DNA from 3 places in the Ensifer sp. 4252 genome. Region 1 is predicted to be linked to each of the others. Evidence: riboswitches for the same ligand, from Rfam matches in the RefSeq annotation. Region 1 holds a riboswitch; each other region holds the start of a gene.
The links. A riboswitch is a leader RNA that binds a small molecule or an ion and turns the genes downstream of it on or off. The one in region 1 is predicted to bind thiamine pyrophosphate.
Positions count from the first base shown of each region.

Region 2: another riboswitch for thiamine pyrophosphate. It lies ahead of ABIE33_RS33580 (ABC transporter permease); the one in region 1 lies ahead of thiB (thiamine ABC transporter substrate binding subunit).
Region 3: another riboswitch for thiamine pyrophosphate. It lies ahead of thiC (phosphomethylpyrimidine synthase ThiC); the one in region 1 lies ahead of thiB (thiamine ABC transporter substrate binding subunit).

Region 1 covers NZ_JBNDIU010000002.1:259,380-268,958, forward strand. The annotation lists gene ABIE33_RS08200 (multidrug effflux MFS transporter) at 19-1,257, opposite strand; gene ABIE33_RS08205 (MarR family winged helix-turn-helix transcriptional regulator) at 1,254-1,733, opposite strand; gene ABIE33_RS08210 (ABC-F family ATP-binding cassette domain-containing protein) at 1,812-3,638, opposite strand; gene ABIE33_RS08215 (thiamine diphosphokinase) at 3,642-4,292, opposite strand; gene ABIE33_RS08220 (GNAT family N-acetyltransferase) at 4,389-4,874, opposite strand; TPP riboswitch at 5,015-5,132, shown strand; gene thiB (thiamine ABC transporter substrate binding subunit) at 5,182-6,210, shown strand; gene thiP (thiamine/thiamine pyrophosphate ABC transporter permease ThiP) at 6,242-7,846, shown strand; gene ABIE33_RS08235 (ATP-binding cassette domain-containing protein) at 7,843-8,559, shown strand; gene ABIE33_RS08240 (M48 family metalloprotease) at 8,853-9,579, shown strand, end outside.
Region 2 covers NZ_JBNDIU010000036.1:34,813-44,391, reverse strand. The annotation lists gene ABIE33_RS33600 (ABC transporter permease) at 217-1,023, opposite strand; partial or broken gene ABIE33_RS33595 (hypothetical protein) at 1,198-1,464, shown strand; gene ABIE33_RS33590 (hypothetical protein) at 1,411-2,607, opposite strand; gene ABIE33_RS33585 (class I SAM-dependent methyltransferase) at 2,591-3,247, opposite strand; TPP riboswitch at 3,592-3,694, shown strand; gene ABIE33_RS33580 (ABC transporter permease) at 3,836-4,579, shown strand; gene ABIE33_RS33575 (ABC transporter substrate-binding protein) at 4,617-5,561, shown strand; gene ABIE33_RS33570 (hydroxyethylthiazole kinase) at 5,558-6,298, shown strand; gene thiE (thiamine phosphate synthase) at 6,285-6,947, shown strand; gene thiD (bifunctional hydroxymethylpyrimidine kinase/phosphomethylpyrimidine kinase) at 6,944-7,753, shown strand; gene ABIE33_RS33555 (TRAP transporter large permease subunit) at 7,743-9,579, shown strand, end outside.
Region 3 covers NZ_JBNDIU010000008.1:177,573-187,151, reverse strand. The annotation lists gene ABIE33_RS17605 (Zn-dependent hydrolase) at 1-1,240, shown strand, start outside; gene ABIE33_RS17600 (hypothetical protein) at 1,463-1,981, opposite strand; gene thiC (phosphomethylpyrimidine synthase ThiC) at 2,193-4,013, opposite strand; TPP riboswitch at 4,107-4,237, opposite strand; gene ABIE33_RS17590 (sigma-54-dependent transcriptional regulator) at 4,416-5,780, opposite strand; gene ABIE33_RS17585 (sensor histidine kinase) at 5,784-7,652, opposite strand; gene ABIE33_RS17580 (dicarboxylate/amino acid:cation symporter) at 7,882-9,207, shown strand; gene ABIE33_RS17575 (ABC transporter substrate-binding protein) at 9,461-9,579, shown strand, end outside.

The sequences.
Region 1 (9,579 bases):
TCCGGCCTGAGCCGCGGGCTATTCAGCCGCTTCCGGCAGCGGATTTTGGCCATCGGTCGGCGCGACCAGTGGCCTCAACCGAACCGTACGCCGGTACCAGACATAGCTGAGGATGCAGGCGAGGCCAAAACTCGGAATGATCGTGCCGAGTGCCAGCACCGGGACACCAACGGCTGCGGCGATCGCCCCACCGAGCAGGCCGGAACCCATCTGGACGAAGCCCATCATCGCGGATGCCGTGCCGGCGATCTCTGGAAAGGGTGCCATGGCCGCGGTCATCATATAGGGCATGACGAAGGCGATGCCGAAGGCATAGACACCGATCGGCAGCATGACCGAAAGGAAGCTCGGTGGCAGCGCATGCATGGCATAGGCAAGCACCAGACTGGCCGCGCCGATGAAGACGAGGCCCGCCGGTACCAGCGCCTGCGGCGTGCAGCGGCGCATCAACAGGCGCACCACCACCGTTCCGGAAAAGAATAGGCCCGATTGCATCAGCATGCCGACGCCGAATTCGGTTGGCGTCAGGCCGACTTCATTGATAAGCACGAACGGCAGCATCGTCGCCCACGCGTAGAGCGCGCCGACCGCCCCGGCGATGACGAGCGTCGAGGAGATGAAACGGCTGTCGCTCACCAACTTGCGATAGGCGGCAAGGATCGGCTTCAGGTGGCCCTTGGCCGGGTCGGGTGTCGCAGTCTCAGCCATGAAGAACTGCACGGTGATACAAGCCATGGCGGCAAAGCCGACCATCAGCAAGAAAATCGACTGCCAACCAAAAAGGCCGAGCGCCAGACCGCCGAGCGTCGGGGAAACGGCCGGCCCGAGCGCCAACATCATGCCGATCATGTTCATGATCCTTGCTGCCTGCAGGCCGGTGAACTGGTCGCGCACGATGGCGCGCGCAACCGTCATGCCGACGGAGGCGCCGATGCCCTGCACCAACCGTCCCGCAAGCAGGACCGAGACCGACGGAGCAAAGGCCGCCATCAGGCTGCCGGCGAGATAAATGGCCATGAAGATCAGCGTCGTGCGCCTCCGGCCGATGACATCGGAGAGCGTGCCGGACACCAGCTGCGCGAAGGCAAAACCGGCAAAATAGAGCGACAGCGTCATCTTGATCGCCGCCTCGCTGGAGGAAAAGGCGCGCACCAGTTCGGGCATGGCCGGCGTATAGAGCGCCATGGAAACGGGGCCGAGCGCCACCAGAAAGGCACCGATGATGCTGGTGCGCCGTTCGCTCATGCGACGCGTCATTCCTTCACACCCTTCTTCTTGCCGGCCACGCACGGGTCGAGGCGCCGCAGATTCTCGCGCAGGATACGCAGGTTGGCACAGAGCATGTCGCGCGTCGCCTCGTCGAGCCCCGCCGTATAGGCATTCATCATCTCGCGCAGCCCCGCCATCAGCTCGGTGAGCAGCGGATCGGCCTTGTCGGTGATGACGACGTTCTTGGCGCGGCGGTCGGCCGGGTCGGGCAGACGGGCTACCAGCTCCATTACCTCCAGCCGGTCGAGATAGGCCGACAGCGTCATCGGCTCGATGCCCATGCGAGTGGCGATTTCCGCCTGCTTGATGCCCTCGGTCAGCGCCACCTGGATGAGCGTGCGGGCTTCGCCGGGCGTGATGCCGAGGTCCATCGCATTGACCTGGCGATCGAAGGCGCCACGCAGAAGGCGGGAGACATCGGTCAGCAACATACCGATGGTTTCGGATTCAAGTTTGGTTGGCATCAGGATCGTTCACAAGGGATATAATAAGCTTTCCTTATCATACCCGTTGCCAACTTTCAACGCGAGAGCCGGCGAGGCTCAGCCCTCGAGCTCCTCGCGCAGCATCTCCAGTTCCAGCCATTCCTCTTCCATGCGCGCGAGATCGCCGCGAAGCTTTTCCAGCTCCTGCGCCAGTTTTGCAAACGTGTTCGGGTCCTTGGCAAAGAGGTTGGGATCGGCCATCCGCTCCTCGCGCTTGGCGGCCTCGACTTCCGCCTTGGCGATCTCCTTCGGCAGGTTCTCCAGTGCGAACTTCTGCTTGTAGGAGAGCTTGCCCTTGGCCTTCGGCGCCTCGGCTGTAGCGACAGCAACGTCGGCGACCTTGGCCTTTTCCGCCTTCTCGGCCTTGCGCCGCTCTTCGATGGCGCCCTTGCGCTGCGCCATCATGTCGGTATAGCCGCCGGCATATTCGATCCAGCGACCGTCAGGCGCCTCCGGATTGGCGGGCGCGATGGTCGAGCTCACGGTGCGGTCGAGGAAGTCGCGATCGTGGCTGACAAGGATGACGGTTCCGGCAAAGCCTGCGACGACCTCCTGCAGCAAGTCGAGCGTCTCGATATCGAGATCGTTGGTCGGCTCGTCGAGGATCAGGAGATTGGTGGCGCGGGCAAGGATGCGCGCCAGCATCAGCCGGGCACGCTCGCCGCCCGAAAGCTCGCGGATGGGGGTGCGCGCCTGCTCCGGCTGGAACAGGAAATCCTTCATGTAGCCGGTGACATGGCGCTGTTCGCCGTTGACGATCAGGCTCTCGCCCCGCCCGTCGGTCAGGTAGTGGGCAAGCGTATCCTCGAGGTTGAGATCCTCGCGCTTCTGGTCGAGCGTCGCCATTTCAAGATTGGTGCCGAGCTTCACAGTGCCGCTGTCCGGCTCGATTTGCCCGGTGAGCATCTTCAGAAGCGTCGTCTTGCCGGCGCCGTTCGGGCCGACAAGGCCGATCCGGTCGCCGCGGTGGACGCGAATGGAGAACGGCGCAACGATCGTCCGTTCGCCGTAGGCCTTGGTGATCTTTTCCGCCTCGATGACCAGCTTGCCCGATTCCTTGGCGTCGGAGGCCGTCGCCTGCACGGAGCCCTGCGGCCCCTTGTGGCCGCGATGCCGCGAGCGCATGTCCTGCAATTCGCCGAGACGGCGCATGTTGCGCTTGCGCCGGGCGGTAACGCCGTAGCGCAGCCAGTGCTCCTCGCGCTCGATCGCCTTGCCGAGCTTGTGCTGTTCCAGTTCTTCGGCCTCCAGCACCTCGTCGCGCCAGGCCTCGAAATGGCCGAAGCCACGGTCGAGCCGGCGCGACTGGCCACGGTCGAGCCAAACCGTCGCGGTCGATACCTTCTCCAGGAACCGCCGGTCGTGCGAGATCAGCACAAGGGCCGAACGGCTGCGAGTCAGCTCGTCTTCAAGCCATTCGATCGTCGGCAGGTCGAGATGGTTGGTCGGCTCGTCGAGCAGGAGGATATCGGGCTCCGGCGCCATTACCCGCGCAAGCGCGGCGCGTCTCGCCTCGCCGCCGGAAAGGCGCGCCGGGTCTTCTTCGCCGGTCAGACCCAGGTGCTGCAACAGATAGGCGACGCGGTACGGATCATCGCCGGGACCAAGCCCCGCTTCCGCATAGGCCTGCACCGTGTCGTATCCCTCGAAATCCGGTGCCTGGGGCAGGTAGCGAACCGTCGAGGACGGATGGCGGAAGACCTCGCCGGATTGCGCTTCGGCAAGGCCGGCGGCGATCTTCATCAGCGTCGACTTGCCGGAACCGTTGCGCCCGACAAGGCAGATGCGATCCCCCGGCTCCACCTGCAGGTTGGCGCCGGCAAGAAGCGGCGCGCCACCGAAGGTCAGGAAGATATCGTCGAGTTTCAGAATGGGAGGCGCCAAGGCTCAGGCTCCGGAAAGGTCATAGGGGCGAGCGAGAACGATCGCCCGGCCGGTGTCGAGGGAAATGCGAAGGGGACCCTCCGCGACATTGGAAACGGTGCGGGAAGACCCGAACGGCAGCGTGAAATCGGTGAGCGGATAACGCGCATTGACGATCGAGAGGCCGAAGAGATCGGTTAGTCCGAGGATCGAGAATAGGCTGCCCTTCGGCAGATCGATTTCGATCTCGCCTGTAAGCAGCGGATAGGCCTCCTCGTCGCCCGAGGTCATGAACACCGGCAACCCACGCTCGGCCAGCGAAACGGCCTGAAGCAGATGCAGGAAGGCATGGTCGCTGCGGGTGCCGCCAAGCGCGCCGGCAAAGATCAGGGCTTCGGCACCGCGCGAAAGGGCCGCCTCGACAGCGATTTCACCGTCGGTCGCGGCCTTGGCGGCGGGATAGGGCTCGCGCGGGACGCCGGCAAACGCCTCAAGCAACGTCGCCTCGGTCGAATCGAAATCACCGACCCAGACGTCGGGGATCACCGCCAGGGTCCGCGCATGTCGCATGCCGCCATCGGCCGCAACGAAGCGGCTGCCTGCAAGCTGGCGCGCAAGGCGATCGGTGGGGGTGAGTGCACCGCCGAGCAAAATGGTGAAGGTGGATCGGGCCATGGCAAAGCCCATAGCGCAAAGGCACGGGCAAGGAAAAGCAAGAAAACCGAACAAGGCCGCGATCCGGCGATTTTGCGTCACCGTCGCCAGTGATCGTCACTGATCTTCAGGCAAGGGATCCGGAAACAGCATGTCCGCATAGATGCCGGGTGTCGAATCGGGGATCTCGATGGCGCCCACCGTGCGCCGGTAGAATTCTGTCGGGCCGACGCCGCCGATGATCGCGTAACCATAGCCCGCATCGCGCATCGCCTTGAGGCTCTCGCGCAGCAGCGCCTCGCCGATCCCGCGCCCGCGCATGGTCTCGTCGACGCCGGTCGGCCCGAAGAAGCCGAGGGCGGTGACGTCGTGGCAGGCAAAGCCGACGATCCGATCCTGAAACACTGCAATGTGCATGCGGGTCGGCGTCGCGGCGAAGGCAGCCTCCGCCTCGCCCGCCCAGCCGGAGCCGAAGGTCTGCTCGATCCAGGGAACTGCGAGCCGGCGCTCGGGCGCCATCGCGCGGTGGATGCCGATGCCGTCGCTAAGCGGTGATCTCGGTTGTGCCGGCAGGGCATAAAGGCGAACGAGCATATCTGCCATCGGAGGCTCCTTCCGCGTCCGGGTCTTCAAACTCCGCCGACGAATTTACCCCATGCGCTGCCGGGCGGAAATGCGGGGCGGGCGCTTTCGCCGTCCCCAAACTTCGCTTGCCATCAAACCGGCACGGCGGTAAATCTCTACCCGCTCTAACGGGGTGCCTTCCGACCGCATGGCGGCCGAAGGCTGAGAGGCGTTGAACGCCAACCCGCGGAACCTGATCCGGCTCATACCGGCGGAGGGATTAGACGCGATCGGATCGATACGCCCTTTTCCCATGCAACATCATTTTTAGGGAGAGGTGCCTGCCATGTCCAATTCATCGCCACAGAAGGTTCTTAGCCGGCTAGCGCTTGCCGCGACGGCGGGCCTTGTCTTCGCGGCCAATGCGGTTGCTGCCGACAAGTCGCTGACCGTCTATACCTATGAAAGCTTCATCACCGAATGGGGCCCGGGTGCCAAGGTCGCCGAAGCCTTTGAAAAGACCTGCGAATGCAAGGTCACCTATGTCGGCGTTGCCGATGGCGTCGAGCTTTTGACGCGCCTCAAGCTTGAAGGTGCAGCCTCCAAGGCCGACATCGTGCTTGGCCTCGACACCAATCTCGTCGCCGAGGCCAAGGCCACCGGCTTCTTCGCGCCGCACGGCATCGAAGCGGCAAACGTCAAGGTGCCCGGCAACTTCTCCGACGACACCTTCCTTCCCTATGACTACGGCCATTTCGCCGTCGTCTATGACACCCAGACCTTGAAGACGCCGCCGAAGAGCCTCAAGGACCTGGTCGAGGGCGACCCGTCGCAGAAGATCGTCATCGAGGATCCGCGCACCTCGACACCGGGCCTCGGCCTGCTTCTCTGGGTCAAGGCTGTCTACGGCGACGAGGCGGACGCCGCCTGGGCCAAGCTCAAGGACCGGGTGCTGACCGTGACGCCAGGTTGGTCGGAGGCCTACGGCCTCTTCACCAAGGGCGAGGCGCCGATGGTGCTCTCCTACACCACGTCGCCCGCCTACCACATGGTGGCGGAAAACACCGACCGCTACCAGGCGGCCGCCTTCTCGGAAGGTCACTACATCCAGATCGAAGTTGCCGGCATGACCAAGAGCGCCAAGGAACCGGAGCTTGCCAAGCAGTTTCTCGCCTTCATGACCGGTCCGGAGTTCCAGTCGATCATTCCGACCACCAACTGGATGATGCCGGTCGCCGCGACCAAGGAGCCGCTGCCGGAGGCTTTCAGCAAGCTGGTCAATCCGGAAAAGACCTTCCTGCTGCCGTCCGAAGAGGTGGCCGCAAACCGCAAGGCCTGGATCGACGAATGGCTCGCTGCCATGAGCAAGAACTGAGGCGCATTTGTTCGCGCCTGCCGAAAATCGCATCACGATTACCGCCGGGGCATTGGGTCTCGGCGGCATCCTGCTGTTCGTCGGTCTGGCGATTGCAGCCCTTCTCTTCCAGAGCGGAGACTTCGGCAATGGCGTGCTGTTCGATGCCTATATCTGGCGGGTGACGCGCTTCACCCTGCTGCAGGCCAGCCTTTCAACGCTGCTTTCGGTTCTCCTTGCCATCCCGATCGCCCGCGCACTGGCGCGTCGGACAACCTTTCCCGGTCGCGTCTGGGTGCTGCGGCTCATGGCCCTGCCGCTTGGCCTGCCCGTGCTGGTCGGCGCGCTCGGGCTGATCGAGATCTGGGGCCGGCAGGGCGTGCTCAATACGGCCCTTGCGGGGCTCGGGTTGCGGCAGCCCGTCAGCATCTACGGCCTCTTCGGCATCCTGCTTGCCCACGTCTTCTTCAACATGCCGCTAGTCGCACGCCTCTTTCTCGCCGGGCTCGAGCGCATTCCTTCGGAATACTGGAGAACCGCCGCCAATCTCGGCATGCCGCCGGCCGCTCTCTTCCGCTTCGTCGAGTGGCCGGTCCTTCGTGGATTGCTGCCGGGGGCCGCCGGCCTCGTCTTCATGCTCTGCGCCACCAGTTTCACCCTGGTGCTGACGCTCGGCGGCGGGCCTGGCGCCAGCACCATCGAGGTCGCGATCTACCAGGCGCTGCGCTTCGATTTCGACCCGCAGAGGGCAATCGCCCTGTCGGCCCTACAGATCGTCATGACCGGTGCGCTGCTCCTGATCCTGGCCCGTGTCGCGACGAAACCTGAGCAAAGCGTAACCAGCGGTCGAGCCTCGAAGCGATACGATGCGGGCAAAGGCATCGCTCGCCTGTCCGATGCCGGTTGGATCCTATTCGCGCTCATCTTTATCGGCGCGCCGCTGATCGCAGTCGTCGGTTCTGGCCTGCATGCGGATCTGGTGAAGCTTGCCGGCGACCCGACCGTACATCGTGCCCTCATCACCAGCATCGTCATCGCCGTCCTCTCGGCAATCCTTTGCGTCACCATGGCCGCCGCGATGATCCGCGCCGCAAGTACCGTCATAGCGCGTCGCCACGCACCGACCTTGGCCAGGGCCTTTGCCGGCACGGTCACCGCCAGCACGTCGCTGGTGCTCCTGGTGCCGCCCGTCGTGTTGGGCGCGGGATGGTTCCTGCTTCTGCGCCCCTTTGGCGATGTCGCACGGTTCGCCCCAGCCATCGTCGTCGCCATCAATGCACTGATGGCGCTGCCCTTCGTGCACCGGATCCTGGCTCCGGCCATGGCAACCCATGCCGCACGCACCGACCGGCTGACGGCAAGCCTCGGCATCCGCGGCTTCCATCGCCTGCGATGGATCGACTTGCCGCCGCTGAGCAAACCCTTGCTGATGGCGTTCTCCTTCGCCATGGCGCTATCGCTCGGCGACCTCGGCGCCGTGGCACTGTTCGGCTCGCAGGACATGGTCACGCTGCCGTGGCTGCTCTACAGCCGGATGGGCAGTTATCGCACCGCGGATGCAGCCGGTCTGGCGCTCTTCCTCGGCCTCATCTGCCTGATCTTCACCATGCTCGGCACGGCCGGCGACAGGCGCGTGCCGGAAGGACGAAACGCATGAATTCCCAGGCAGCAGTAGAGCTCGTTGGCGTCGACATCCGCTACGACACCACGGCGCTGCACTTCGATTGCGCCATTCAGCCAGGCGGCATCGTCGCGGTTGCCGGGGCCTCCGGGTCGGGAAAGTCGACGCTCTTTCACGTTATCGCTGGTTTCGAGGCACCGGATCGGGGAGAGGTTCGCATTCTCGGCAAGGCGATGTCGGGACAAGCGCCGGCAGAACGACCCGTTTCCATTGTCTTCCAGGACAACAACCTGTTTGCGCATCTCGACGTGGCCACCAATGTCGGCTTCGGCATCAGTCCCTCGCTTCGCCTGTCAGTCGCCGATCGTGCACGGATAGACGACGCCCTTGGCCGCGTCGGCCTCGACGGCTTCGGCAAGCGCCTGCCGCCGACGCTGTCCGGCGGCGAACGCCAGCGTGTGGCGCTGGCGCGCGCCCTGGTGCGACATCGCCCGCTGCTGCTGCTCGACGAGCCTTTTGCCGCTCTTGACCCCGGCATGAGGGCCGGCATGCGGGCACTGCTGCGGGACCTGCACGATCAGGAAAACAACACGATCCTGATGATCACGCACCATCCCGATGACGTGAGGGCGCTCGCCGATAGCGTGCTTTTTCTGGACCAGGGGCGTATCATCGCGCATGACCCGGTCGAACGTTTTCTCGAACGGCGCGACATGGCGGCCATCAACCGCTTTCTCGGCAACGAGTGATGCGACGTGGAATCTTGCCCCGCGTAGCACTTCGCCACAATTTGACCGCCGCGCCATGCGACGCGCGGATTATCCGGCCGGGCGTCACGAATATTCGCGTATCCGTTGCCGTGATACCACGGGGCAACTATTTCTACCGGGGTAAACTAGGCAGGTGGCGCTGAAATCAGATACAGCAAGACCAGGGCTGGAATACTCTTGTCGGATCGGACGTATCCGGCTGAAAAAATAAGACTTTTAACGCTGCCCGGTCCCCATGGTGGGGTGGCGTTGGATGGGAAACGGGCTGAGGCATGGAAAGTCATACAGTCAGAAACGACCGGTTCCCGCCCAAGCGCGGAGGCCTCCGGACACGTGCTGTGGTTGCATTGCTGGCGACGACGCTGCTTTCCGCCTGCCAGTCGGTGATCGAGCAGACCTACGAGCCGACCGTCTCACCGTCCTCCAATCCGCAGATCGTCGACGAAGTCCAGAAGAACGACCCCCGTGCCCAGCTCGGCGCCCGCGAACACCCGCGCATCGTCGCCAGCTACGGCGGGGAGTACAAGGACGCAAAGACGGAGCGGCTGGTCGCCCGCATCACCGGCGCACTGACGGCCGTCTCGGAAAACCCGCAGCAGTCCTACCGCATCACCATTCTCAATTCCCCGGCGATCAACGCCTTTGCGCTGCCCGGCGGCTATCTCTATGTCACCCGCGGTCTGCTGGCGCTTGCCAATGACGCGTCCGAGGTCGCGGCCGTGCTGTCGCATGAAATGGCGCACGTTACGGCCAACCATGGCATCGAGCGCCAGCAACGGGAAGAAGCGGAAGTCATCGCCAGCCGTGTGGTCTCCGAGGTGCTGTCCTCGGATCTCGCCGGCAAGCAGGCGCTGGCGCGCGGCAAGCTGCGGCTGGCCGCCTTCTCCCGCAACCAGGAGCTCCAGGCGGACGTCATCGGCGTGCGCATGCTCGGTGAAGCCGGTTACGACCCGTATGCGGCGGCACGCTTCCTCGATTCCATGGCTGCCTACAGCCGCT
Region 2 (9,579 bases), on a different contig from region 1:
ATCTGGCACTTTGCCCTCGTGTTTTTGAGCGAGGACATGATGCGCAGACGGAAGACCAGACCTATCCACCGAGCGGAAGGAAACCATTTCTCCGCTCTTCATGACTGACTGCGGCGAGTGAATATACCTGATTTGCTGCACTGGTCTCTCCCGACTGGGGGCAGCATGCATGCTGACAATAAAGATCCAAGTGAGGGCACGTACACGCCTACACGCCTAGCCCCTAAGGATTTGTCTCTTCAACAACCGCTCTAGCAACAGACCAACCGCGACACTCGCGAAGGCCCAGCTTATTAGGTAGGTTTTATCGAGATATTCGGTTGGGTAGCCAGGATAGTAGGCTGATCGAACCCACTGTACGGCGTGAAAAACCGGGTTCCAAGACGCGGCTTGAAGAACAGATCCAGGAAAGGCATGAAGGTAGATGGGGCCATCCGAGGCGAGATATAGGACGACAATGAATAAAGCCCAAAACAGCGCTGCCAGCGGCCATATAGCCGCAAAAACACTAATGATGATGCCGACGCCAACACCCATTGTCATCGTTACAGCATACGCCTGCAGAGCGGCGGCAGGGTCGCGCGGGAAGATATCCGACCCAGAGATTGTGAGCGCTATTAACAGCACGAAGATCGCTAGGTTCATTCCCATGAATTCAAGGAATGCGCGCGCCAGCATGATGTCCAACACGCGAACTACCGGAAAGGCTGTCATTCCTTTGTTGGCTTGCAACGAGACAGACATAAAGCGAGAGAGGTAGTTAAAGCCCAACGCGGGTGCTAACCCAGTGGCAAAAAAAAGCTGCAGGTCATCGCCAAACACCACTTCTCTGTTCGTGACATGATAGATCGTCAGAAGTAAGCCCACATGCGCAAGCGGTAATAGAGGGACTATCAAGAAGCCAAGCCCGTGGTTGAAAAACCTGCTTCTGATGTCCCTTAGGATTACCGCATGCATAACATTCATCATTTGCCTAAAGCCGCTCGATGGGCCTTTGGCATCGTTCGAAATCAATGTTTGCATATCTCACCAGGCTTTGTTGCAGGACGAAACTAACGATTTTTGTACCTGTCCGCAACGCCGCTGGCCCCCGGATTAGGTGCGCCACATAGTCTGCACGTTCTTACAACACACAGGCAATTTCCATCGGCAAGCGCTCCAAATACGAGTGGGGTGGCCATGAGTGCTTCATGTTTCGGCTATGCGGGTGACAAGCTGAAAACGCGATTGCGGAAAATCGGCAGCTGGACGCTCGAAATCATCAGGCGTTCCGACAAGGCTATGAGTTTCGAAATCCTGCCGCGTAGTTGGTCTTGGAGCGGACCTACGCGTGGCTGGGGCGATGCAGAAGACTGGCCAAGAACTTAGAAATCCATCGTCTCAGCACAGGCGTGGATCACGAGTCAGGCTCTAGTAAAAGTATGCCCTTCTGCCTTCTCTTCTTCCGTATCGCACGAAATGGCGTAGCGCATTCATTCCAGTTTTGTGAACATCCAAATTTCTACTTAAATAGATATCGCTATTGAAGCCAATTCCGCTCAATCGCTTCATCTCCTTCCGCTCCGCGAGTTTGGATAATATTGGGAGCCTATTGTCTAATAGGATCTGAGTCAAAACGGTGGGCGTGCAAATCTTCTCATCGAGAATCGACCCGAGATGGTCTTTCTCGTCAGTTACTTCACGCAGTCGTTTCTCCAGATTTGCATTATAGGAAAGCATGCCACTGTAGGCAGCTAGTACACGGCTGTTCTCAGCTATAATTACTTGCGCTTCCCGTTTCTGCTGATCCAGTTGCGCATGAAGTCCTTCCCTGTCGGCTATGTTAAGCTCAATTTCGTGCTGGGCGCTTGCCAATGCGATAGTAAGTCTATCCCGTTCAGTATGAAGGTCGTCGATTTCGGTGCGTAAGTCATTGCAATTATTTAATAGATGTAGGGCCTCTTCTGCGAGGCGTTCGTTATTGCCAACGAGATTCCTATTCTCCTCTTGGAGAGTCACCCTTTCATCTAGCAGCGCTAGTGTAAGGCCACCCCTTGTAGCTATGACGGGACGGTAATTATGGAGAACAACCCTGTACTCGCCATCAGCCTTCGACCGCTTCTGCTTCCATTCGTCACCATATAGAAACCTACAGCATTCCTCTGGGTTTGCAGGCAACATTACCTCCACCCCAAAATAGATACGAGCCGTTAGGGGGAACACTGCGCTTTTATCGACCCGTAGGTGCATCGTTTCATCTTCCGGCATCCCCGGGAAATTCCACCTATCTAGTATGTAAGGCCACTCCTGTTTGTCTTCGTACAGATAGAAGTCGACAAAGGTGACGACGCCGTCAATCTCTCGACGCCCCTGAAGGAAGTACTGAGTAGTATTCGGATACACGTTTTCATCAAGTTCGAAACCAAGATCGCGGATTCGTGCTATAATTTCGTCTCTATGCTTCATGTCGACATAGAAATCGACATCATCATCATGGCTGAGGATATCGTTTTCGCGAGTGAGGCCCAGAAGCGTACCGAAGAAGGGAAACGCATTGAGATGCTTTACGACGCTATAAACCCGCAGGAAATTTTCTCTGTTGTGTTCCTGATCAACTGTCAATAGCATCTGTAACGTTTCCAGAAAGAATCATGCGAGCAACTATAGGGTCTTCGCCGTTATAGGGCGCGAGGCCGTTCCCAATCTCTAAGTATACTTGGCTCATGCCGTGGCGTCGACATTTCTCTAGAACTATACTCGGAGAAATAAACCGTCGAAAATGCTCTTTCTCGACTTTGACCAACTTCTCGTCGTCGGTTGTCCGAAACTCCATACATAACAATGCACCCTTGTGCAGGAATTCGCTGGCGGTTGCCAGTAAGCAATCCTCGACGTCTTCCGTTACCGCGTGTAGGAAGAATCTTGAGTAGATAATGCTATCAGCGACGACCAAGTCATTAAAAAGCATCGTGTTTGTCAACGAGCCATCGGTGATACTACCGACAAGAAATCGACAATTTTCATCTTCGCCAGCCAGTCGGGACCTGCACACCTCGATAGCGGCGACACTAGCGTCTATGCCAATAACTGAACGCCCTTGCGCAGCGAAGAAAACAGAATCCCTACCATCTCCACACCCTAAGTCGATAATGTAACGTCTTTCGGGATACGAATCTGCTATAAATGTCGCGAACGAACTAGGATCTTTCTTTTGTTTAGAGTGCAGATAGTAGTAATTCCAGTACTCGTTGATTTCTGCAGTTCCCAATTTTATTCCAACCCATTAGTGTGTGCGCTGTGCGCCTACCATTTAGCATTGTTTGGTTAGTCTCATCGCCTTCGAAAAGCTCTAGTGGCTTTCAATGAAAGTCACTCTGTAACCTTATGACATTAGAGTTCACATCGGGTCGGCAAGTTTTCCCAACTTTATTTTCCCATTGTCTGTTGGAAGCAGTCAAGGCATCTCGGGGCAGACTAGTGAGTATTCGCTAGTCGCTCTCCAGCAGAGGGCGGGTCAAATGATCAGGGAGAGGAATCTGACGCTGAATTGCGTCGTTTCTGACGCGTTCAGGTGTGATGATATTGACAACCATTGTTCTATGGTTAGTTTTCTCTCATTCCGAGGGGAGCACTTGACAGTGCTGAGATGGCGGTGAGCCGGACCCTTGAACCTGATCCGGGTCATGCCGGCGTAGGAACGGGAAAAGAGCCGCTTTCGGCAATCTAATCGCGTCTTCGCTTTCACCTGGGTCTCCTTGATGTTTTGTCTGGAGATCGATCGATGCTGTCGTTTGCCAAGTTGTCGCCAGATGGCGGGTTCGCATTTTGTCTGGGTTGCTGCGTCGGTTGACCGGCTATGGGCCTGCCGTTCACATTTGTGCGTAGCCTAGTTGTGTTGGCTGTCCTCTGGCAGGCGGCGGTGTTTGTTTTTGCGCTGCCCCGCTATCTGTTACCGACGCCGATCGAGGTGCTGGCCGTGTTTGCGCGACAGCCTGCATTTCTGCTTGAGCAGAGCCTTGTGACGATTGCCGAAATGCTGGCCGGTCTCGCGGTTGGTACGGCGTTCGGCGTGGCAACGGCTATCGGACTTGCGGCTTTTCCGCGGCTCGGAAAGCTTGTCTGGCCCTTCGTACTCGTCCTTCAAGCCTTTCCCGTCTTCGTCATCGCGCCATTGCTGGTGCTGTGGTTCGGCTTCGGCATGGTCTCGAAGATCGTGATGGCGGCGATCATCATCTTCTTTCCTGTTGTGTCTGCGTTCTCGGACGGTCTACGCCGTACCGATACGCAGATCCTTGATGCCGTTGCGCTGACCAAGGCGAGCCACTGGCAGGCCCTGCGGCTTGTGCGATTGCCGCTGGCGTTGCCGGGGCTGGTGACTGGCCTGCGCGTTGCGGCTCCTTTGGCGCCGCTCGGCGCGGTCGTCGGCGAATGGGTCGGCGCTTCGGCCGGCCTCGGCTTCGTCATCGTCCAGGCGAATGCCCGCATGCAGACCGATGTCGTCTTTGCTGCGATGGCCATTCTTGCGGTGCTTGCCGTCGCCCTCAGGCTTCTCGTCGATGAGGCAACCCGTCCACTCGCGCACTGGGCCCGAGAAACCTGAATTTCTGCAATCAATTGGGAGAGTTCATAACATCATGATCCGCAAATCTTTGCTTTCCGCCGGCCTCGCGCTCGGCGTCGTCCTTTCAGCCGGCTCCGCAATAGCCGGAGAAAAACTGACGGTGATGCTTGAGTGGTTCGTCAATCCCGACCACGCCCCGATCGTCGTCGCCAAGGAGCTCGGCCTGTTCGAAAAGGCAGGGCTCGATGTCGAACTCGTACCACCGGCTGACCCTTCGAGTGTGCCGCGTCTGGTCGCAGCTGGGCAGGCGGATATCGGCGTGCATTATCAGCCGAACCTCTATCTTGACCATGCCGCGGGCCTCCCTCTGGTTCGCATTGGCACTCTGGTCGAGACGCCGCTCAACACCGTCACCGTGCTTGGCGACGGTCCGATCCGCAGCCTTGCCGATCTGAAGGGCAAGAAGGTCGGCTTTTCCGTCTCCGGTTTCGAGGATGCGATGCTCGGCCGAATGCTTGCCTCGGCCGGTCTCAAGAAGGAAGACGTCGAACTGATCAACGTCAACTTCGCGCTGTCGCCGTCGCTGATTGCCGGCAAGGTCGATGCAACAATCGGCGGTTTCAGGAATTTCGAGCTGACACAGATGCGTATCGAGGGGCATGAAGGCCGGTCCTTCTTCCCCGAAGAGCATGGCGTTCCTGTCTATGACGAGCTCATCTTCGTCTCCGACCGAGCGAAGGTTTCCGACAAGCGCTTACAGCCCTTCCTGGCGGCGGCGGAGCAGGGGGCGATTTTCCTCACCAATCATCCGGATGAAGCCTGGAAGCTGTTCGTCAGGGCCTATCCGAACCTGGATGACGAACTTAACCGCAGCGCATTTACGGACACGCTGCCGCGCTTCGCCAAAAGGCCGGCGGCGCTTGACCGTGGCCGATACGAGCGGTTTGGCGCTTTTCTCGCCGAAAGTGGCTTGATCGATAAGGCACCTGCTGTCGACGATATCGCGGTGGAAATCCGATGACCGGTACATCGAGTCTCGTCGAAAATGCTGCTGCATCGCTGGCGCTTGTGCGGGAGCAGCGGCCGCGGGTGCATTGCCTGATGAACACGGTGGTGCAGAAGTTTGTAGCCGATGGGTTAGCAGCGTTGGGTGCGATCCCCTCGATGACATCGGCATCGGAGGAGGTCGAGGCATTTGCCCGCCGCGCCGATGCGCTCGTCGTCAACCTCGGTACGCTTGATGAAGAGCGCCGCACGGCAATCCGTCTGGCAACCGCCGCTGCGCGCGATGCGGACAAGCCTTGGATCGTCGATCCCGTACATTGCGACTATTCGCCGTCGCGGCTTGCCTTCGCCCGCGAACTCATCGCATCCGGACCTTCCGTTGTTCGTGGCAATGCAAGCGAGATGGAGCTTATCGGGGGGGCCAATGGTGTCTTGAAGATCAAGACCGGGCCGGTCGATGAACTCACGCTGGATCGACATAGGATCCGGGTTGAGAACGGCCACCCCCATATGGCGCAAGTCACGGGAACCGGGTGCCTCTCCGGCGCCTTGATCGCGGCTTTCATGGCCGTCGAGCCGGATCGCTTGACGGCAGCCACGGGTGCGCTTTTGACGAGCGGCATCGCCGCCGAAATCGCCGCGCAAAGCTCGAATGGGCCCGGGACGTTCGAGGCCGCCTTCCGCGATGCGCTCGCAGCGCTCCGCCCCGACGACATCATTGCCAATGCCAGGATTTCCTATGCCGAAGGTTAATTATCGCCTCAATGCCCTCGTCGACGCACGTCTTGGAGACGGGGACCATTTGGCTGGTCTCGCGCGTGTCGCCGCGCTGAATGGTGCGACGTTGATCCAGTACCGCGACAAGACCAACGCGACGCGGACGATGATCGAACAGGCGCGGGCGATCGGCGCTGCCCTTGCCGACACCGGCGTACCCTTCGTCGTCAACGATCGCGTCGACGTGGCGCTCGCAGCGGGCGCCAATGGCGTGCATCTCGGTCGGGACGATATGGATGCGGCAATGGCGCGATCGATCATGGGCGATACCGCGATCATCGGTCTGACGGTCAAGAACGAAGCGGACGCAGAGGCGGCGATCGCCTCGCCGATCGACTATGCTTGCATCGGCGGGGTTTATGAGACGCTGTCGAAGCACAACCCCGATCCGCCGGTTGGCCTCTTAGGGTTCGCCAGGCTTCGTGCTGCGCTTCTGGCGGCCAAGCCGGACCTGCCGGTTGGCGCTATTGCCGGCATCAATGCGCCGCGGGTCGCGGAGGTTGTTGCCGCCGGAGCCGATGGTGTTGCGGTGATCTCAACGATCTTCGCTGCTTCAGATCCAGCAGTGGCCACACGCGAATTGCGCGCTTGTGTCGATGGGGCCCTGAAGGAGGCTGCGCGATGACCGCAATTGCTGTCACCATTGCGGGCTCCGATTCCGGTGGCGGGGCGGGCATTCAGGCGGATCTCAAGACCTTTTCCGCGCTCGGCGTTTACGGCGCGAGCGTCATCACCGCGATCACGGCGCAGAACACCAGAGGTGTAGTGGCGGTCGAGGATATCTCGCCGACAATTGTCGACGCGCAGATCGATGCGGTGTTTTCGGACCTCGCCGTTGGCGCCGTGAAGATCGGCATGGTGTCTCGCGAGGCGACGATCGCGATCATCGCCGAGGGGCTTCGCCGATACGGCAAAATGGCGATCCTCGATCCTGTAATGGTCGCCACATCCGGTGACCCGCTGTTGCGGCCGGATGCAATTGCGGCGCTAAGGGAGCAGTTGCTGCCGCTGGCGCTGATAGCCACGCCCAACCTGCCGGAGGCGGCATTGCTGACCGGCCGTGCAATCGCGATGCATGAGGCAGAGATGGCGCATCAGGCCGAGATCATTCTGAAGGCCGGCGCTCGTTCGGTGTTGATCAAGGGCGGACATGGGCGCGGCCCCGAGTCTACGGATGTCTTCTTCGACGGGGGGGAGCCCGTTCGGCTGATGGCGTCGCGCATCGAAACCACGAATGACCACGGCACGGGCTGCACGCTGTCGGCGGCGATTGCTGCCGGGCTCGCGCGTGGGCTGCCTCTTGTGGATGCAGTTGTAGCCGCCAAGGACTATCTGCATGCCGCCATCGTCGCCGCTGGCGATCTCAACGTCGGGCAGGGCCGGGGCCCGGTCCATCACTTCCATCGCTGGTGGCGACCCGATGCTCGCTAGCGTCGCCCAAGCGTTATCGCTGCGGCTGGAGCGGACGCTCGAGCTTGGCGGGGCGCTTCTGCTTGCGCTCCTGCTCGCCACCGTCACACTCTCGGTTGTTCTGCGATATGTGGCGGCAAGCGGTTTCGTTGGTGCAGAGGAAGCCGCAAGTTGGTTGCTTGTGGCACTTGTCTCAATCGGCTTGCCGCTGGCCTCGACCGCTAGCGGATTGCGGATCGATCTGTTCGAGCGAGGACCGGCGTCGGGTCAAGCACTAGCCGCGCGCGGTTTGTCGCAGAGCGTCGGTCGTCGCAACGGCAAAACATCGCTTTGGACGAGGCGTTGCGCACCTCGGGACCTGCGCGCATTGTTTTCCGGCGCCATCACCCTGCTTGCCTGCATCGTGGTGATCTCCGGCAGCGGCAAGGCGGCACTGGATCTTGGTGGCGTGTCGCCGTCACTCGGTCTCTCAGAAGGGTTGCGTCCGGCCATGCTGAGCGCCGGGGGCATGTTGGCGATCGTTGCGATTCTGCTCCGCCACCTGGCGGAAAGCCGGCTTGTCGCGTTCGTGTTGATGCTTTCGGTTGCCGTCGGATTGCATTGGGCGGCCGGCGTCGCGCCGACCCTGGGCTTAGCATCGCCCAGCGTCATGCTTTGCTGTCTTGCACTTGCGGCAATTCTTGGCGGAACGCCGCTACCCCATGCCTTCATCGCTGCAGCCTATGTTACCGTTGCCTTCGGTGCGTCGATGCCGGAGGAGGCCATGGTGGCGGCCGCATTGTCCGGCCTGTCCCGATATCTGCTCACTGCCATTCCATTCTTCCTGCTCGCCGGCGCGCTTCTGACAGCCTCCGGGATCGCCCGTGACTTGGTTCGCTTTGCCGCCGCCCTTGTCGGCCACCGCCGCGCCGGGCTCGGTCAAACGGTTCTGTTAACAGGCGTTCTCTTTTCCGGAGCCTCCGGCTCGTCGATCGCCAATGCAGCGTTCGGTACCGCCGCGTTCATGCCGCAACTGACTGCCCGCGGGATGCCTCCAGAGCGTGCTGGTGCGCTGATTGCCGCCGTCTCCGTGCTCGACAACATCATCCCGCCGTCGATCGCCTTTTTGATCCTTGCTGCGGCCGCGGACCTATCGACCGGCAAGCTCTTGGCAGGCGGGTTTGTTGCTGGCTTGGTCATGGCGGCAACGCTTGCAGTTGCCATCCATCTCAACGGTGCGACGGCAGCGAGCGCCAACAGGGCCTCGGCAGGAGAGTGCCGACGATTTGGCGTGCGGGCGCTGCCCGCCTTCGGTCTCGGCATCATCGTTGTTGCCGGCATTCGCGCCGGCGTGGTGGCACCTACCGAGGCTGCCGCACTTGCGGCCGCCTATACCTTGGTTGCGGCCATCGTAAAGCGAACGGCTGTTCAAGAAATCGGCGCTGCCTTCCGGCAATCAGCGCGCGAAACTGCGGCAATTCTGCTGTTGATCGGCTCGGCTGCCCCTTTTGCGTTTCTTATCGCGGTTGATGGCATCGCAGCCCAGGTGTCGTCTGCTGCGAGTTGGCTTGGGTCCAATCCGTTTATCGTGATTGCTGCGCTTAATCTACTTTTGCTCGGCGTTGGACTTTTCCTCGATATCGGTGCGGCGATTCTGCTGTTTGCGCCGCTCACGCTGCCTGTTGCCGTCTCGGCCGGTATCGACCCAACTCATTTCGGCGTCATCCTGGTCGTCAATCTGATGATCGGCGGTTTGACGCCACCCGTTGGCATCCTCGTGCAGACCGTCGGCAACGCTTCCGGTGTCCCCGTGGTCGCACTGTTTTCCGCATCGCGGCCCTATCTGCTCGCGCTGCTGTCGGCGCTTG
Region 3 (9,579 bases), on a different contig from region 1:
GTCCATCAATGCCGAGCGTCTGCTGGCGCGCATCCGCGAACTCGGCGCGATTGGGCGCGACGGCCGGGGCCAGCTGACACGGCTTGCGGCCTCCGACACCGAAAAACTGGGGCGGGACGCTCTTGTCGGCTGGCTGGAGGCTGCGGGGCTGGATATCGCAATCGATCGCATCGGCAATATCTTCGGTGTCTGGCAAAGCCATGACAACGCAGGGCAATTGCCGCTGATGCTAGGCTCGCATATCGACACCGTCATCAATGCCGGCATCTACGATGGCTGCTACGGCGTGCTTGCCGCCCTCGAAGTGATCGAGACGCTGAAAGAGCAAGGCTTTACGCCCGCGCGCCCGATCGCCGTCACCGCCTTCACCAACGAGGAGGGCGTGCGCTATGCGCCCGACATGCTGGGTTCGCTTGTTCATGTCGGCGGTCTTGCGGTCGAGGCTGCACTTGCAACGGTTGCAACCGACGGAACGGTGCTCGGATCTGAATTGGCGCGCATCGGCTACGCCGGAAGCGTCGAGCCCGGCTCGTTGAAACCCCACGCCTATGTCGAATTGCACATTGAGCAGGGGCCGGTGCTCGATCGCGAAGCGATCACGATCGGCGCCGTCGAAAACCTACAGGGCATCTCCTGGCAGCGCGTGACAATCGACGGTGTCGCCAATCACGCCGGCACGACGCCAATGGCGATGCGCTGTGACGCCGGGCTTGCGGCCGCCCGCATCGGCCTTTTCCTGCGCGATCATATAACCCGCTCGAACGCTCCGAGCGTCGCGACCATTGGCACCATGCGGTTTGAGCCGGACGCAATCAACGTCATCCCGTCGCGCGCAACCTTCACCGTCGACTTGCGCGACCCGGATGAGGATCGGCTACAGGGGCTCGAAGCGGCGCTTGCGGATTTCCTCCTGCGTGTCGCCGCTGAAGAGGGTGTCGAGATATCGGTCGAGCGCCTTGCGCGTTTCCAGCCGGTCGCCTTCGATCTGGGCATTGTCGCCACGATCGAGGCTTCGGCGAAGGCGCGCGGCCTCAAGAGCCGGCGCATGACTTCGGGCGCCGGCCACGATGCGCAGATGATCGCACGCATCGCGCCGACGGCGATGATCTTCGTGCCGAGCCGCGACGGCATCAGCCACAATCCGCGCGAACACACGGAGGCGGATGATCTGGTTGCCGGGGCGAATGTGCTGCTCGATGTCGTCGAGCGGATTGCTTGCAGCGGCTGGAAAGGCAGTTAGGAATACTCGCGGCGAGAAAGACGATGCTCTGTATCCGTAGCTGCGCCGCCACACCCCGGCAGGTCGTGATCGGGATAGACCTATCTCGAATGTAAAGCTCTGACGCCAGTTGATCTGTTCTCGCGCGTCAGAACCCGTTCCTACCGCACATCCGGAGTCCGGTTTCGAGAAATGGCGCAGGTCCCCCTCCGTTGCGACGAAGTTGACCTGTCTTCAAGGCTCTCATTTCGTGTCAACGGTCTTCTGCCGGGCAGACGATTCAGGCTGGCTCCGTTCGAAGCGCCTTTCCGGCGTTTGGCGGAAAAGGTTAAGGAAATTGCTGCCGCCGTGCCAGACCTTGCCGCTTGGTCCGTAATCCCGTGATTCGCGCAAGGATGAGTGGGGCTCGCTGTGGCTATCGCTGTCGATGACGGCAGCACCTCCGCCGCCTGCGCCGGTACCGCCGGGAACGCCGCCTACGCCGCTGCCGTCACCGGTGCCCCAATCGCCACCACCCCCATCGCCGCCACCCTCTGTGCCGTTGCTTCCGCCGCTCTCGACGTTTTCGCCACCTTGGTCGCTGCCGCCCGCGCCATTTTCACCATTCCCGCCGCCGACATCGGCGTCGTCCGCATGGGCGGCGGAAATCCAGGAAAAACCCGCGGCAAAACTCCCGCTGTCGTCGAGGCGTGGCAAATCTCCAGCGAGTGCCGCAAGGCCGCCTAGCGACAGGGCCGTCAGTCTCAGCAGGCGTGTCCTCAAGTCATTCTCCTCGTAAACGGCGTTTTTTCGTCACCTTGCAAGAGCGCCGCAGAAGACGGCAGCTTGGCGTGAATGACGGGTCCGCCGGTGGCGACTTTTGCGTGAGCCTTGCATATCGTTCAACCGGTAAGGGGGCAAGCTATTCCCCCGGGCCCAGCATCCGCCTTGCCGTCGGAAGGACTGTGAGGCGTCCCTCCCGACGTGTTGCGCTTTAACTCTTAGCTTCGACCTCAGCGACCGGCAAATAGAGATCGCCGCCCTCGCGGTATTTCGCGGCCATTGCTTCCAGCCCTTCCTTCTGCGCCTCGGCGCGGATGTCGTGTGAGATCCGCATCGAGCAGAATTTCGGGCCGCACATCGAGCAGAAATGCGCGACCTTGTGCGCTTCCTTCGGCAGGGTTTCGTCGTGGAAGTTGCGGGCCGTCTCCGGGTCGAGGGAGAGGTTGAACTGGTCCTCCCAGCGGAACTCGAAGCGGGCGCGTGACAGCGCGTCGTCGCGCACCTGTGCGGCCGGGTGGCCCTTGGCAAGATCGGCGGCGTGGGCGGCGATCTTGTAGGTGATGACGCCGGTCTTGACGTCGTTGCGGTCGGGCAGGCCCAGATGCTCCTTCGGCGTGACGTAGCAGAGCATGGCGGTGCCGAACCAGCCGATCATCGCAGCGCCGATGCCCGAGGTGATGTGGTCGTAGCCGGGCGCGATGTCGGTCGTCAGCGGACCGAGCGTATAGAACGGCGCCTCGCCACACACAGTGAGCTGCTTGTCCATGTTTTCCTTGATCTTGTGCATCGGCACGTGGCCGGGACCCTCGATCATCACCTGGCAATCCCTGGCCCAGGCGATCTTCGTCAACTCGCCCAGCGTTTCCAGTTCGGCAAATTGCGCGGCGTCGTTGGCGTCGGCGATCGAGCCGGGGCGCAGGCCGTCGCCGAGCGAGAACGAGACGTCATAGGCGCGGCAGATGTCGCAGATCTCTTCGAAGTGCTCGTAGAGGAAGCTCTCCCGGTGATGGTGCAGACACCACTTGGCCATGATCGAGCCGCCGCGCGAGACGATGCCCGTGACCCGATTGACCGTCAGCGGGATATAATGCAGCCGGACGCCGGCATGGATGGTGAAGTAATCGACACCCTGTTCCGCCTGCTCGATAAGCGTGTCGCGATAGACCTCCCAGGTCAGATCCTCGGCGATGCCATTGACCTTTTCCAGCGCCTGGTAGAGCGGCACGGTGCCGATCGGCACGGGCGAGTTGCGGATGATCCATTCGCGGATGTTGTGGATGTTGCGTCCGGTCGAAAGGTCCATCACCGTATCGGCGCCCCAGCGCGTCGCCCAGACCATTTTCTCCACTTCCTCCGCCATCGAGGAGGTGACGGCCGAGTTGCCGATGTTGGCATTGATCTTCACCAGGAAGTTCCGGCCGATGATCATCGGCTCGGACTCCGGGTGGTTGATGTTGGCGGGCAGCACGGCGCGACCGCTGGCAATCTCCTGGCGAACGAATTCGGGCGTGACGTGATCGGGAATATGGGCGCCGAAGCTTTCGCCGTCACGCGGCGTGGCACGCGCGGCGTCGCGGCCGAGGTTTTCGCGGATGGCGACGAACTCCATCTCGGGGGTGATGATGCCGGCTCGCGCATAGGCAAGCTGCGTCACCGCGCGCCGACCGGTTGCGCGGAGCGGCGCGTGACGGAAGGGAAAGGTCGGCGTCAGCCGGTCGCCGGAGGCAAAGCCGTTGTCTTCCGGACGAACGCTGCGTCCGTCATAGGCTTCGACATCGCCGCGCGCGATGATCCAGTTTCGGCGCGGCCGTGGTAACCCGTCCTCGATGCGAATGTTCGCGTCTTCGACGGTATAGGGCCCGGAGGCATCGTAGACGGTGACCGGCGGCTCGCCCGACGTTGGATGCAGGGCGATTTCGCGCATGGGCACGCGGATATCAGGGTGGATCGTGCCTGGTTTGTAGACCTTCTTCGAGGCGGGAAGCGGGCCTTTGGTGACCGAGAGGTCTGCGGGTTTGGTGGCAATATTCATGGTGAGGCTCCAAGTTTGCGGTTGGAGACCCAGTTCTGAAGCCGGAAGGAAAAGACATGTTCGCCCAAACTCCGCGCGAATGACGGATTCCTGGCGTCGATGTCTGCACCGTCCCTACGCCAGTATGAACTGGATCAGGTTCAACGGGTCACTGCGCCTCGGTCGGCAAGCCGATCCGACCAGCAGTATCTCAGCCCCTTGACGGGACCCCCCTGGTGAATGCTGAGAGATAGCCATCGATCCCGATGCGCCGTCAAGCGCTAATCCGAAGGTTGCGCAATCGGCCTGTTGACCGTCCGCTAGAGCGTTTCCGGATGAGACGGAGCGGCAGAAACGGTCTATCGTGTTGTTTTTTACGCATTTCCTGACGGGAAATCGCCTCGCACTGTTCCTGGAAATGGTCTAGCGACCGGGCTTTTCGGATGCCGGGCGATCGGCATAATCCGCACGGTTGATGCCGTGCCGCTGCAGCTTGTCATAGAAGGTCTTGCGCGGAATGCCGAGCGCCTCGATCGTCGCCTTGACGTCGCCGTGCTGCGCCCGCAGTGCTTCTTTCAGAATTTCCGCCTCGTAGCGCTCGAGCCGTTCGGGCAGGGCCGCGCCGGTTGGCGCAGCGGCGGCGGCGGGTTGCCCGAGCGAGCCTTCGACGCCAAGGGCGACGCGCTCGGCGAAATGCGAGAGTTCGCGCACATTGCCCGGCCAGGAATGGGACATCAGATAGTGGTGCACCGCCGGCGAAACATCCGGCACGTCGCGCTTGAAACGCTCGGCCGCCCGCGTCAGGAAATGCGAAAAGAGCAGCGGGATATCGTCGCGGCGCTCGCGCAGCGGCGGGATCGAAAGCGTGACGACGTTCAGGCGGAAATAGAGATCCTCGCGGAAGTCGCCTCGCTGGGCGGGGTCGCCGAGGTCGATCTTGGCGGCCGCGATCACGCGGATATCGACCGGGCGCACGACATTGGTGCCGAGCGGCGTGATCTCGCGGGCTTCGAGCACACGCAGCATCTTGACCTGTGTGGCTGGTGGCATCGCTTCGATTTCGTCGAGGAAAAGCGTACCGCCGCTTGCATGTTCGACACGGCCGATGCGCTTCTTCAAGGCGCCGGTGAAGGCGCCGGGCTCGTGGCCGAAAAGCTCGCTTTCGATCACTGTTTCCGGCAGCGCGCCGCAGTTGAGCGCCACGAAGTTGCCATTGCGGCGGCGGCTCCAATTGTGGAGCAAAGTCGCCACCACCTCCTTGCCGCTGCCGGTCTCGCCGGCAACCAGCACATCCACGTCGGTGTCGGCGATATGCCGCAAGGTCTGGCGCAGTCGTTCCATGACCGGTGTCTGGCCGATCAGCGGCAGGCTTTCGCCGGCGACATCAGCTGCGCGTTTCAGCACACGGTTTTCCATCACCAGTCGGCGTTTTTCCAGCGCGCGGCGCGCGCTCTGCACCAGACGGTCGGCGGCAAAGGGTTTGGGGATGAAGTCGTAGACGCCGTCCTGCATGGCTTGAACGGCCATCGGGATGTCGCCGTGGCCGGTTACCAGAATGACGGGCAAGTCAGTGTCGAAAGCGGCGATCCGGCGAAACAGCGCCAGGCCGTCGATCCCCGGCATGCGGATATCGCTGATGACGATGCCGTTAAAGTCGGCCCCAAGGATCGCGAGGGCTTCGGCCGCGCCGGGAAACGCGGAGACAGTCAGACCGGCAAGCTCCAGCGTCTGCTTCATAGCCTTCCTGAGATCGTTGTCGTCGTCGACGAGGCATACGGATTGCTGCATCGCTCAGGCCCTCTTCAGGCGGACGGTGAAGACGGTGCCTTCTGGGCTGGTCCTGACCTCGATGTCGCCGCCGTAGTCGACGACGATCTCCTTGGAGATGGCAAGGCCGAGACCGAGACCCTGATCCTTGGAGGTGTTGAACGGGGTGAACAGGTCCTCGAGAATATCGGGCCTTATGCCCGGACCATTGTCGGCGACGATCAGGAGAACACTGTCGGACGGGCCTGTCTCGCACCGCACAAGGATTTCGGCCTCTGTCCGGTCGCCGAGTGCTTCCAGGGCATTCTGCAACAGGTTGATCAGCACCTGTTCCAGGCGGATGCGGTTGCCGAGCACGCTGAGCCCGTTATCAGGCAGATCGATGACGATCGCGTCCATGCGGCCGGCAAAGCGGCTGCGCAACAGCATTCGTGCGCCTTCGATCACCTCGCGCATCGCCGTCGGCTCGGCGGTGAAACGGCCCTTGCGCGCAAAGCTGCGCAACTCGTCGGTGATGGTGCCGACGCGCTCGGTCAGCGCGGCGATGCTTTCGAGGTTTTCGACCGCGGTTTCCTGCTGGCCGCGGTTGAGGAAGGTGCGTGCATTGTCGGCATAGGCGCGGATGGTTGCGACCGGCTGATTGATCTCGTGGGCGACGCCGGCTGCCACCTGGCCAAGGATTGCCAGCCGGTTGGCCTGGACCAGTTCCTGCTGCACCGCCTGCAGCCTTTCGCCCGTGCGCCTGTGGTCGGCGATCTCGGTTTCGAGGTGATCGCGGGCAAGGCTCAGGTCCTGCGTGCGCTCGGCAACGCGGCGTTCTAACTCATCGCGCGCGGCGCGCTCGTTTGCCGCGACCAGCGTTAGCGCCTGGCGCCGGCGAAGGAAGAGTGCGGCAAGCGCCAGCAGCGGCACGATGACGGCAAGCGCCAACAACCTTGCCTCGCGGCTCGCGGCGCCAAGGGCTGCGTCAAGCGGCGCCAACTGCTCCAGTCGCCAGCTGGTCGAGGGAACCATGGTCTCGACCCTGAGATATTGTTTCTCGCTGCTGCCGGGAAGAAGTGCTGTCAGCATGCTCGACCCGTCGGTTGTCGGTTCGATCCGGCGGAACGGCAGGGGTAGCAGCGAGGCATCGCCGAACTGCAGGCTGTCGCGGATGGCGGCGAGACGATCCCCGGGGATGTTGCGCGTCGTCATGAACCGCCAGGATGGGAAGCTGGTGATCAGCACGATGCCGCGCCGATCAGTGACATAAACCGGTTTGCCGGAAGCAAGCCAATCGGCCTCGACGCCGTCGAATTCAAGTTTTGCGACCACGACGCCGATAGGGCCGCCAGGCCCGTCGACGCGTCTGGAAATATAGAGGCCCGGGCGTTTGCTGACGGTGCCCATGGCGAAATGCTCGGCCTTGCCGTCGCGCATCGCCATCCGGAAATATTCGCGAAAAGCGTAGTCGTTGCCGACGAAGCTCGTCGGCTCGCGCCAGTTGCTGGCCGCAATCGCCACGCCGTCGAGGCCGATCGCGTAGATCACCGCTGCATCCGTATTGGCGGCCAGCGCCTCAAGCTTTTGGTCGAGCCTCTGCAACGGCTGATCGCCACCTTTTTCTAGGGCGGCCTTCACCTCGACGTCATCGGCCAGAACCAGGGGTAGCGCACGCTGGCGCTCCAGCACCGCTCTCAGCAGCGACGCCTTGAGATTGGCATCGATGCGGCTTTGGATGTCGACGGTTTCGAGCGCCTTCCTTCGCCCATATTCGCCGGCGACAAAGAGCCCCGCTGCCAGCAGAACCAGCGCGACCACGGCAAAAATCAACCAGGCACGGCGCATGTGCCGATCAAGATCGGCTGGTTTTATGGTGAGCGAGGTGGGTATGGACATGCCGGAATTGTGCATTAATCCGCTCAGATTTCCAGATCATCTGTGCGGATATCCGCTCAAATATTCGTGTAACTGATCCGGGTTCCAATAAAATGTGGCGATATTTCAATGGTCTAATCGGTCGCGCTGCGATCTGGCACGCCCATTGCAAATGACATCCTCATGACAGCCCGAGCTGTCGCGCTTCGGAAATAGGGCCCGGGAGGCCCGGCATGACGCCGGACTGGGCCAAGTGGAGGATATCATGATTATCGACCAATCCGCGGAACCGCGCGGCAAGACACCTTTCTATCGCCATCTCTACGTCCAGGTTCTGGCGGCGATCGCCGCGGGCATCCTGCTCGGACATTTTTACCCGGAGATCGGCACGCAGCTGAAGCCGCTCGGCGATGCTTTCATCCGCTTGGTGAAAATGATCATCGCGCCGGTGATCTTCCTGACGGTCGCCACCGGCATTGCCGGCATGACCGACCTCGCCAAGGTCGGGCGGGTCGCCGGCAAGGCGATGATCTACTTCCTGACCTTCTCGACGCTCGCGCTCATCATCGGCCTGGTCGTCGCCAATGTGGTGCAGCCGGGCGCCGGCATGCACATCGATCCCGCGTCGCTCGACGTCAAAGCGGTCACTTCCTACGCCGAAAAGGCACATGAGCAGTCGATCACTGGCTTCCTCATGAACATCATCCCGACCACGCTTGTCGGTGCATTCGCCGAGGGCGATATCCTGCAGGTGCTGTTCATCTCCGTCCTGTTCGGTCTTTCACTCGCCATGGTCGGCAAGAAGGCGGAGCCCGTCGTCGACTTCCTGCATGCGCTGACGCTGCCGATCTTCAAGTTGGTCGCGATCCTGATGAAGGCCGCACCCATCGGTGCGTTCGGTGCCATGGCCTTCACCATCGGCAAGTATGGTGTCGCCTCGATCGCCAACCTGGCGATGCTGATCGGCACCTTCTACTTGACGTCTTTCCTCTTCGTCTTCCTGGTTCTCGGCGCGGTTGCACGTTACAACGGTTTCTCGATCATCGCGCTGATCCGCTACATCAAGGAAGAGCTGCTGCTGGTGCTCGGCACATCCTCGTCGGAAGCGGCGCTGCCGGGCCTGATGAGCAAGATGGAAAAGGCCGGCTGCAAGCGCTCGGTTGTGGGCCTCGTCATTCCGACCGGCTATTCCTTCAACCTTGACGGCACCAACATCTACATGACGCTGGCCGCGCTGTTCATCGCCCAGGCGACCGACATTCCGCTGTCGCTTGGCGACCAGGTGCTGCTGCTGCTGGTGGCGATGCTGAGCTCCAAGGGGGCCGCCGGCATTACCGGCGCCGGCTTCATCACGCTCGCCGCCACGCTTTCGGTCGTTCCGGCCGTCCCGGTCGCCGGAATGGCGCTGATCCTCGGCATCGACCGCTTCATGTCGGAATGCCGGGCACTGACCAACTTCGTCGGCAATGCGGTGGCAACCATCGTGGTTGCAAAATGGGAAGGCGAACTGGACGAGACCCAGCTTGCCGCAACCCTTGGCGGCCGGGCGCTGCCGGAAAGCCCGGTTCAGGGCCTGCAGCCCGCCGAATAGAGCTGCCTCCCAGGGCAAGACCGCATCTCGGTGTGGCAAGGCGTGGTCCACTTTCCGGTGGGTCACGCCTTTTTCTTTTGCGGGCTCGCTTCGTGGCGTTGCCGCACTAAGTGAAATAGGCCGGCGGCTTGTTGGCGGCTCGTCGAAAGATGTTTTGATTTTGTCATCTCCCCCACTTTACTGTACCGTCTGGACGGTATAGTGATTTGTCATCACTGATCGAGGCAAAACGTTTTCTGGGGAGGAGACGAGAATGCATTGGACGAAGTGTGTGAAGGCGGCCGCCTTGGCCACCGCGGCGTTTGCCGCATATCCTGCGGCTGCGGCCGAAGTGTCGATTTTCTGCAGCTCGGCCGGCGCCGAGCTCGAGCT